Regions from separate parts of the Vibrio syngnathi genome, predicted to be linked through region 1. Evidence: predicted binding sites of a transcription regulator. Region 1 holds the regulator's gene; the other holds the start of a gene.
What was found. Region 1 encodes MetJ, which represses methionine synthesis genes. Its sites were predicted from a motif close to TTAGACNTNTANANGTCTAA; they were not measured.
Positions count from the first base shown of each region.

Region 2: a site for MetJ is predicted at 2,283-2,302, ahead of metH (methionine synthase). Genes of this name have one in related genera too.

Region 1 is NZ_CP017916.1:245,073-249,904, forward strand. It holds gene rpmE (50S ribosomal protein L31) at 42-260, shown strand; gene K08M4_RS01160 (malic enzyme-like NAD(P)-binding protein) at 592-1,881, shown strand; gene metJ (met regulon transcriptional regulator MetJ) at 2,098-2,418, opposite strand; gene K08M4_RS01170 (O-succinylhomoserine (thiol)-lyase) at 2,627-3,808, shown strand; gene K08M4_RS01175 (bifunctional aspartate kinase/homoserine dehydrogenase II) at 3,811-4,832, shown strand, end outside.
Region 2 is NZ_CP017916.1:2,937,300-2,942,131, reverse strand. It holds partial or broken gene istA (IS21 family transposase) at 1-1, opposite strand, end outside; gene K08M4_RS13245 (helix-turn-helix domain-containing protein) at 352-654, opposite strand; gene K08M4_RS13240 (cation:proton antiporter) at 901-2,181, opposite strand; gene metH (methionine synthase) at 2,351-4,832, shown strand, end outside.

The DNA.
Region 1 (4,832 bases):
CTTAGAATCGGATGGCGACACGGCCTAATTGAGGTTTTCCCATGAAAGTTGGTATCCACCCAGAATACAAAGCAGTTTCTGCAACTTGTTCTTGCGGTAACACGTTTGAGTTCAACTCAACGCTAGCAAAAGAATCAATCCACCTAGACGTATGTGACAAATGTCACCCGTTCTACACTGGTAAGCAACGTATCGTAGATACAGGCGGCCGTGTTGATCGCTTCAACAAGCGTTTCGGTGCTCTTTCTAGCAAGAAGTAATTCTCGCTATTTAGACATAAAAAGGACACTTCGGTGTCCTTTTTTGTTGCCTGAAATTTGAGAAAGTACTGAATCGTATTTCATTATTAGGTCAGTTAAAGTAATAGGTTACTGACGTAAATCTTACTTAATCACTTATCCCAACACTCTTTCCTCGAAATTCGCTCTAAAGTTGAGCAGGCGATAGTAATTTCAACTGCCCACTGGTCTTATTAGTAGTGAAATCTCGTTTTTTAATGATACAGATGCTTCAACCACCTAGGAACTTTGAAGTACATCCATTAACATGAACAAGATCCCCCAAATAATAATATCCTAGGAACCTACACCTATGTCTGAAGACAGCCGCCAAGATCAATCCTCTCAAGCGTTATCGCCTCAAGAACAATTCCGTCAGCAAGCTCTTGATTATCATGAGTTCCCAATTCCAGGCAAAATTGCCGTAGAACTGACGAAGCCTGCAAACTCTGCAGAAGACCTAGCACTGGCATACAGCCCAGGTGTAGCTGAGCCTGTTCGCGAGATTGCACAGAACGTCGATAACGTTTACAAGTACACAGGTAAAGGCAACATGGTTGCAGTTATCTCTAACGGTACTGCAATTCTTGGCTTAGGCAATCTTGGTCCTATTGCTTCTAAACCGGTTATGGAAGGTAAAGCGCTACTGTTTAAGCGTTTTGCTGGTTTAGATTCTATCGATATTGAAGTAAAACACCGCACAATCGATGAGTTCGTTGATACGGTTGCGAATATCGCAGATACATTTGGCGGTATTAACTTAGAAGACATCAAAGCACCAGACTGTTTTGAAATCGAGCGTCGCCTGATTGAGCGTTGTGATGTACCTGTATTCCACGATGACCAACACGGTACTGCGATTGTTACGGCAGCAGGTATGCTGAATGCGATTGAGCTTCAAGGTAAGAAACTGGAAGAGTGTAAGATCGTTTGTTTAGGTGCTGGCGCAGCGGCGGTTGCTTGTATGGAGCTACTGATTAAGTGTGGCGCTCAGCGTGAGAAGATCTACATGCTTGACCGTAAAGGTGTGATCCACACTCGTCGTGATGACTTGAATGAATACAAAGAGCTGTTCGCAAATAACACCGACAAGCGCACGCTTGAAGATGTTATCGAAGGCGCTGATCTGTTCTTGGGTGTATCGGGTCCTAATCTGCTACCAGCTAAGGCTCTTACGCTGATGGCTGATAAGCCGGTTGTGTTTGCATGTTCAAACCCAGATCCAGAGATCAAGCCTGAGCTTGCACACGAAGTTCGTTCTGACCTAATCATGGGTACAGGCCGTAGTGATTACCCTAACCAAGTAAACAACGTACTTTGTTTCCCATTCATTTTCCGTGGTGCACTAGACGTGCGTGCGAGCGAAATCAATGACGAAATGAAGCTAGCGGCGGTTAAAGCGATTCGTGAACTAGCGAAAGAAGAAGTTCCAGCTGAAGTATTGGCAGCTGCGGGCGAGACTGCACTGGAATTTGGTAAAGGTTACATCATTCCTAAGCCAATGGATCCACGTCTGCTTCCTCGCATAGCAAAAGCAGTTGCGGAAGCGGCGGTTGAGTCTGGCGTTGCTCGTATTGAGATGCCTGCTAACTATATGGCTTAATGCCTTAATAGCTTAATAGCTTAATAGCTTAATAGCTTAATAGCTTAATAGCGGTTGCTCTATTGAGCGAAAAAGAATAATAAAAAACCGACTCATTTGGAGTCGGTTTTTTTATGTTTATCATTCACAGCGCACTGACAAGTAGTGTCGTGGGTGATGTGATAAATAGGGTTCAGCTATAGCGAATCAATAATGAAGGCAGTGACTGAGTTGTTTTTATTCTTCGTCAAACGCTTCGAACTCGATACCCATCTCTGTCATCAGTTTTTTCACTTCAGTAGGAATATCGTCGGGACGGTCTTTACGAAGATCTTCATCCGTTGGTAGTGGTTGGCCTGTGTACGCATGTAGAAAGGCTTCGCACAGTAGCTCACTGTTTGTTGCATGGCGTAGGTTATTAATCTGGCGGCGAGTGCGCTCGTCAGTAAGAACCTTTAACACTTTTAGAGGGATAGAAACTGTAATTTTCTTTACTTGTTCGCTTTTCTTTCCATGCTCAGCATATGGGCTTATGTATTCACCATTCCAGTCGGCCATTGCGTACCTTCATCACTTTAGTTGTTAGAATAAATTAATAGTGGTGATTTTAGCGGGATTTACTGCCATAAGCAAAGACATATAGACGTCTGGAAGTGTTGACGTCTCACGTTTATGAAAGTAAAGTGAATAACATATATCTAACACAGCCGCAAAATGCCGACAAGCAGCTGTGATTCTCAGACGCAAAATTTGTAAGGAAGCACCTATGAGCAGCCGGAAGCCAGCAACCATCGCCGTACGTACTGGTATCGAGTCAGACACGCAACATCATGCTGTTGTCCCACCCATTTATCTTTCGACTAACTATGGGTTTCCCGCTTTTGGTGAAGTGCCAAAGTATGATTATACCCGCTCTGGTAACCCAAACCGTGGTCTATTAGAAACGGCACTGTTTGAGCTTGAGTCGGGCAAAGGTGCGGTTGTGACTAACTGCGGTACGTCGGCACTTAACTTATGGGTATCCGCTTTCTTAGGTGGTGATGATCTTATCATCGCACCACACGACTGCTACGGCGGCACTTATCGTCTGTTTAACACACGCTCACTAAAAGGTGACTTCAAAGTTCTGTTCGTTGATCAATCGGATCAAGCGGCACTGGATGCGGCGATCGCGCTTAAGCCAAAGTTGATCTTAATCGAAACACCATCGAATCCACTGGTTCGTGTGGTTGATATTGCAGAAACTTGCCGTAAAGCGAAAGAAGTGGGTGCTCTGGTTGCTGTCGACAACACGTTTTTGACGCCTGTGTTCCAAAAGCCTTTAGAGCTGGGTGCTGACTTTGTTATCCACTCAACCACCAAATACATTAACGGACACTCGGATGTTATTGGTGGCGTTGTAGTGACTAAAACTGAAGAGCACGCTGAAGAGCTAGCATGGTGGGGCAACTGTATTGGTGCGACCGGCACACCATTTGATAGCTACATGACTCTACGTGGTATTCGTACGCTAGGTGCACGTATGCGTGTTCACGAAGAGAGTTCACGTGAAATTCTGACGGCGCTGCAACAACAAGATCTGGTGGGTACGATTTACCACCCAAGCCTTCCTGAACATCCGGGCCACGAGATCGCGAAAAAACAACAACTGGGCTTTGGTTCCATGCTGAGCTTTGAGTTTGCGGGCTCTTTTGAAGCACTTAAATATTTTGTAGATAAGTTAGAGCTATTTTCTTTGGCTGAATCACTGGGTGGGGTTGAAAGCCTGATTTGCCACCCAGCTTCGATGACTCACCGTGCGATGGGCGAAGAAGCATTGGCAGAAGCGGGTGTTTCTCAACAACTACTGCGCCTTTCTGTTGGCCTTGAAGATGCGGAAGACCTAATCGACGATCTCAAGCAAGCGTTTGAAAAAACACAACGCTTTATCACTGAAGGGGAGGGTTAATAATGGCAATCTTTCGCCAGCTACATAAATTTGGTGGCAGCAGTTTAGCGAACCCCGAGTGTTACCAACGCGTGGTCAATATTCTTAGAGAGTACTCATCAGCAACCGATTTAGTCGTTGTTTCAGCTGCGGGTAAAACAACCAACCGTTTGATTGAGTTTGTTGAAGCGCTCGATAAAGACGGCCGTATTGCTCACGAATGCCTGCAAACCCTTCGTCAGTTCCAACTTGAGCTGATTGAATCGTTACTTGACGGTGAAACTGCTGAGCAATTAACGGCAACCATTCAACAAGAATTTACTGCTTTGGGTGAGCTTACAGCTCCCTTGAGTGAAGCACAAAAAGCACAAGTACTGGGTCATGGTGAGGTTTGGTCTTCACGTCTGTTAGCCGCTTTGTTGTGCCAACATGACTTACAAGCGGTTGCTCAAGATGCGCGTGCCTTTTTACGTGCAGAAGCGGGTGCTCAACCCGAAGTGGATCGCGCGCGTTCTTATCCTCTGATTAAAGAAGTTTTGGCTCAGCATACGCATTGCCGAGTGGTGATTACGGGCTTTATGGCTCAGAACTGCGAAGGTGAAACAGTACTGCTTGGTCGTAACGGTTCAGATTACTCAGCAACCGTAATAGGCGCTCTGGCAGAAGTTGAACGTGTGACGATTTGGAGTGACGTGGCGGGCGTCTACAGCGCTGACCCTCGTTTGGTTTCGGATGCGTGTTTGTTGCCTCTGCTTCGCCTTGATGAAGCGAGTGAACTCGCTCGTCTGGCGGCTCCAGTGCTCCATAGCCGAACGCTACAGCCTGTCGCTCAAAGTGCTATGGATCTGAGCTTACGTTGCAGTTATCAGCCAGAGGCGGGTTCTACACAGATAGAGCGTGTATTGGCATCCGGTCGTGGTGCAAAAATCATTACCTCTTTAGATGAAGTTCTTATCGTGCAACTGACGTTTGGTCATGGACATGATTTCGACCGTCTAGAAAGCGAAGTGTTGGAAGGTCTTAAGCGTGCTCAACTAGAGCCGCT
Region 2 (4,832 bases), 610 kb from region 1:
TTGTCGCTTCCTTTCTTTCTTGTTTAAGAAGTAAAGAATAGCGAGCTATTGATTTAAAAGAGAAAAAGGAAGGATTTCGGCCATTACGATCGCGGTTTTCGCTATTCCGATCACCGATTTCGGAGTTAGGCTAAAAGTGATCGGATAATCGCGGAATCAGTGATCGGTTTAAACCGAAATGGGTGATCGGATAATCCCGAAATGACTGATCGGAATGCTCCGAAATATGCAACCACGCGAGGCTTCGTTCCACGAGTCGCCCAAAGACGTGTCGTTGTGTTCTGTTGGCCAAACCTAGCTTCGTCTTGAAACCAGACATCAACACTCTCTAGCCCAATATGGCCGGGGATCTTAAGGATCGTTTCTATTTTGAATTTTTTTAAAATCGTCTTGGATTTGCTGTGATTGTTTAGGGTGTTTGGAGCGAGAAGTTATCCAAGAGAAGCCCATGTGGTCGAGAAGATAATAGATAGAATTAGGGTGGTAGTATTTATCGAAGTGTTTCACGATGTAGTCATGTATATCACTCCCGACAAGGCGTCCGCCAGAAGGGGACTCTGCTTCTTTCTTTATGAACGAGCTGAGTTGTTTTCGTTGTTCATCATTGAGATAGGCTGGTCTGCCTGTGCGAGGTTTATCTTGAAGTCCTTCCAATCCTTATTCAAGAAATACCGAGACCGATTTGTTTACACTAGTTCGACTGACTTAAAGGTATTTAGCAATTTGGGTGCGCAAATGACCTTGTTTGAAGTGGGTAAGTGCTAGCAAGGGAACCTTCACTTGAAAGGTTTTTTGTTAGCTTGCTAGCTTTTTACTATCTGTATTATTAAGACTATCCTTAGTTATTTTCTGCAAGAGTTCGATGGCCTCAATGAGATCATGTTTTTGCTTTAATTAATTTTAGTTCATTTCTTTCTCAGCTTGTTTCGCTTTTTCTATCATTGGAGTGATTGTTGATCCTTGAACTAAGATTGAGAACACAACAACGGCGTACGTCATAACGAGGATTATCTCTTTAACATCTATTGCCTTGTCTTCAATTACCCATATGCCTGAAGGGATTGAAAGTGCCATGGCTAGAGCTAGACCTCCACGCAAGCCGCCCCAAGTCAGGATCTTGATTGACCAAGGGTTGTAAGTTCTAAAGCGTTTAAACCCAATATAAGACAAGAAAACGCTTAGGTAGCGTGCACTCAATACTAGAGGTACTGCGAACGCCATTAAGATCCAGTCTTCTTGGTGGAATTTGAATAACAACATCGACATACCGATCAATAAGAATAGTACGCCATTTAAGAACTCATCGATTAATTCCCAGAAATGGTCTAGGTGATCCTCACTCTCTTTCGAGAATCCAATAAAGCGTGTCCAATTACCAATCATGATACCTGATACCACCATTGCCAATGGTCCCGATACATGTAGAACTTCAGCAAAGGCATAACCAGCAGTTGGGATACCGATGGTTAATAGTAACTCCATTGAGTGGTCATCTGTGTTGCTAATCAAGTAGTGGAATACGAGGCCTAAAGCAAAACCGTAGACAATTCCGCCGATCGCTTCTTGGACAAAAAGCATAGTAACACTGCTGACTGTTGGCGCTTCTGTACCGAATGCGATAGTAAATAAGGTAACGAAGATGACTAGGCCAAAACCATCGTTGAATAGAGATTCTCCCTCGATTTGAGTAGAGATTCGTCTGGGAGCATCGAGCTTCTTCACTATTGCTAATACAGCGATTGGATCGGTTGGAGAGATTAGAGAACCAAACAGTAAGCAATAAATTAGGTCAAATTGAATACCGATAAGTTGACAGAATCCATAAAGTACAAAGCCAATAAAGAATGTCGAAAATAGTGTAGCGCCAAGAGCGAGTATCGTTATTTCCCATTTTTGATCTTTTAGATTAGGTAATTTAATCCCCAAACCACCTGCAAAGAGTAAGAACCCCAGAATTCCTTTCAGAAGGAAATCTTCAAAGTTGATACTGGCAACGGTTTCTGAGGCGATGTCAGCCAATTGGAACCAATTGTTTTGTCCCGCAATGATAATCAAGAGAGATAGCATCATTGAGCCAGCTGTGATGGCGATGGTTGTCTGCATTTTACCAATTTTGGTATTAACGAAAGCAATAAGCATGGCAGCAGCGGACAAGAAGCATAAGGTGTAATAGACCGACATTGGGAACTCAATATGTAACAAAATATGAATATTAATTCTCGTTCTCTCATGCTCAAATAGCAAACATTTTTTTGTCATGACTTGGTCATTTACTTCATGTTTTAGACGTCTAGACTCCTCTTGAATGTGTGGTAGGATGGAGAGATAATTAAAGGAATGAGGTTGTATCGTGGGAAGTAATGTAAGGCAAAAGATTGACGCTCTGTTGAAGCAACGAATTTTACTGATTGATGGTGGCATGGGCACCATGATTCAGGATTATAAATTGGAAGAGCAAGACTATCGTGGTGAGCGATTTGCTGATTGGCATAGTGACTTAAAAGGTAACAATGACCTTTTGGTACTTTCTCAGCCTAAGCTTATCAAAGATATCCATATGGAGTATTTAGAAGCCGGTGCTGATATCCTCGAGACCAATACCTTTAATGCTACAACCATTGCTATGGCTGACTACGATATGGAAAGCCTTAGCGAAGAAATTAACTTTACAGCTGCAAAATTAGCTCGTGAAGCGGCAGACGAATGGACGGCAAAGACCCCAGACAAACCCCGTTTCGTAGCGGGTGTGTTAGGTCCAACTAACCGAACGTGTTCTATCTCCCCAGACGTTAATGATCCGGGCTATCGTAATGTTAGCTTTGATGAGCTTGTTGAAGCTTACTCCGAATCGACACGAGCACTTATCAAAGGCGGCTCAGATCTTATTCTTATCGAGACTATCTTCGACACGTTAAATGCAAAAGCATGTTCTTTTGCGGTTGAATCTGTTTTTGAAGAGGTAGGCATCACGCTTCCTGTGATGATCTCCGGTACCATTACTGACGCTTCAGGTCGTACGCTTTCAGGGCAGACAACAGAAGCCTTCTATAACGCCCTTCGTCATGTTAAACCTATCTCATTTGGATTGAACTGTGCATTAGGTCCTGACGAATTGCGAGAGTACGTTGGTGAGATGTCTCGTATCTCAGAATGTAACGTTTCCGCCCACCCTAACGCGGGTTTACCTAATGCGTTCGGTGAGTATGACCTTTCTCCTGAAGATATGGCTGAACACGTTAAGGAATGGGCCGAGAGTGGCTTCTTGAACCTAATTGGTGGTTGTTGTGGTACGACGCCAGAACATATACGTCACATGGCTGAGGCCGTTGAAGGCGTAACGCCACGTCAATTACCTGATTTGCCCGTTTCTTGTCGCCTTTCTGGCCTAGAACCACTGACGATAGCTAAAGAATCGCTATTCGTGAATGTGGGTGAGCGTACTAACGTTACCGGTTCTGCTCGGTTTAAGCGATTGATTAAAGAAGAGCTCTACGACGAAGCTTTGAGTGTTGCTCGAGAGCAAGTTGAGAACGGTGCTCAGATTATCGATATCAACATGGATGAAGGGATGCTAGACGCTGAGGCGTGTATGGTTAAATTCCTTAATCTATGTGCGTCTGAGCCAGAGATCTCGAAAGTACCAGTCATGGTCGACTCTTCAAAATGGGAAGTTATCGAAGCAGGTCTGAAATGTATTCAGGGTAAAGGTATCGTTAACTCGATCTCATTGAAGGAAGGGAAAGAGAAGTTTGTCGAGCAAGCTAAATTAGTTCGTCGTTATGGTGCAGCAGTCATTGTGATGGCATTCGATGAACTAGGGCAGGCTGATACTCGAGAGCGCAAAGTCGAGATCTGTACTAATGCCTACAATATTCTTGTTGATGAAGTTGGTTTCCCGCCAGAAGATATTATTTTTGACCCGAACATTTTCGCTGTGGCTACTGGTATTGATGAGCATAACAACTATGCGGTCGATTTCATTGAAGCGGTAGGGGACATCAAACGCGATCTTCCTCATGCGATGATCTCGGGTGGTGTGTCGAATGTTTCGTTCTCTTTCCGCGGTAATAACTACGTTCGTGAGGCAATCCACGCAGTATTCCTATATCACTGTTTTAAAAACGGTATGGATATGGGCATCGTGAATGCTGGGCAATTAGAGATTTACGATAATGTGCCTGAGGATTTACGTGAAGCCGTTGAAGATGTGGTTCTAAACCGCCGAGATGATTCTACTGAGCGCTTGCTCGATATCGCGACTGAATATCTAGAGCGTGCAGTCGGCAAAGTGGAAGATAAATCGGCTTTAGAGTGGCGCACCTGGCCAGTAGAAAAGCGCTTAGAGCACTCTTTGGTGAAAGGCATTACTGATTTCATCGTTGAAGATACCGAGGAAGCTCGTGTTAATGCCTCTCGTCCTATCGAGGTGATTGAAGGTCCATTAATGGATGGCATGAACGTAGTTGGTGACCTCTTTGGTGAAGGTAAGATGTTCCTTCCTCAAGTGGTGAAATCTGCCCGTGTTATGAAGCAAGCGGTAGCCCATCTAGAGCCATTTATTAATGCAACCAAAGACGTTGGTGCAACTAACGGAAAAATTTTACTGGCGACCGTAAAAGGCGATGTTCACGATATTGGTAAAAACATTGTGGGCGTTGTCTTGCAGTGTAATAACTACGAAATTATCGATCTGGGCGTGATGGTTTCATGTGAAAAAATCCTTAAGGTAGCCAAAGAAGAAAACGTCGATATCATTGGTCTTTCGGGTTTAATCACTCCTTCATTGGATGAGATGGTTCATGTGGCTAAAGAGATGGAGAGACAAGGGTTTA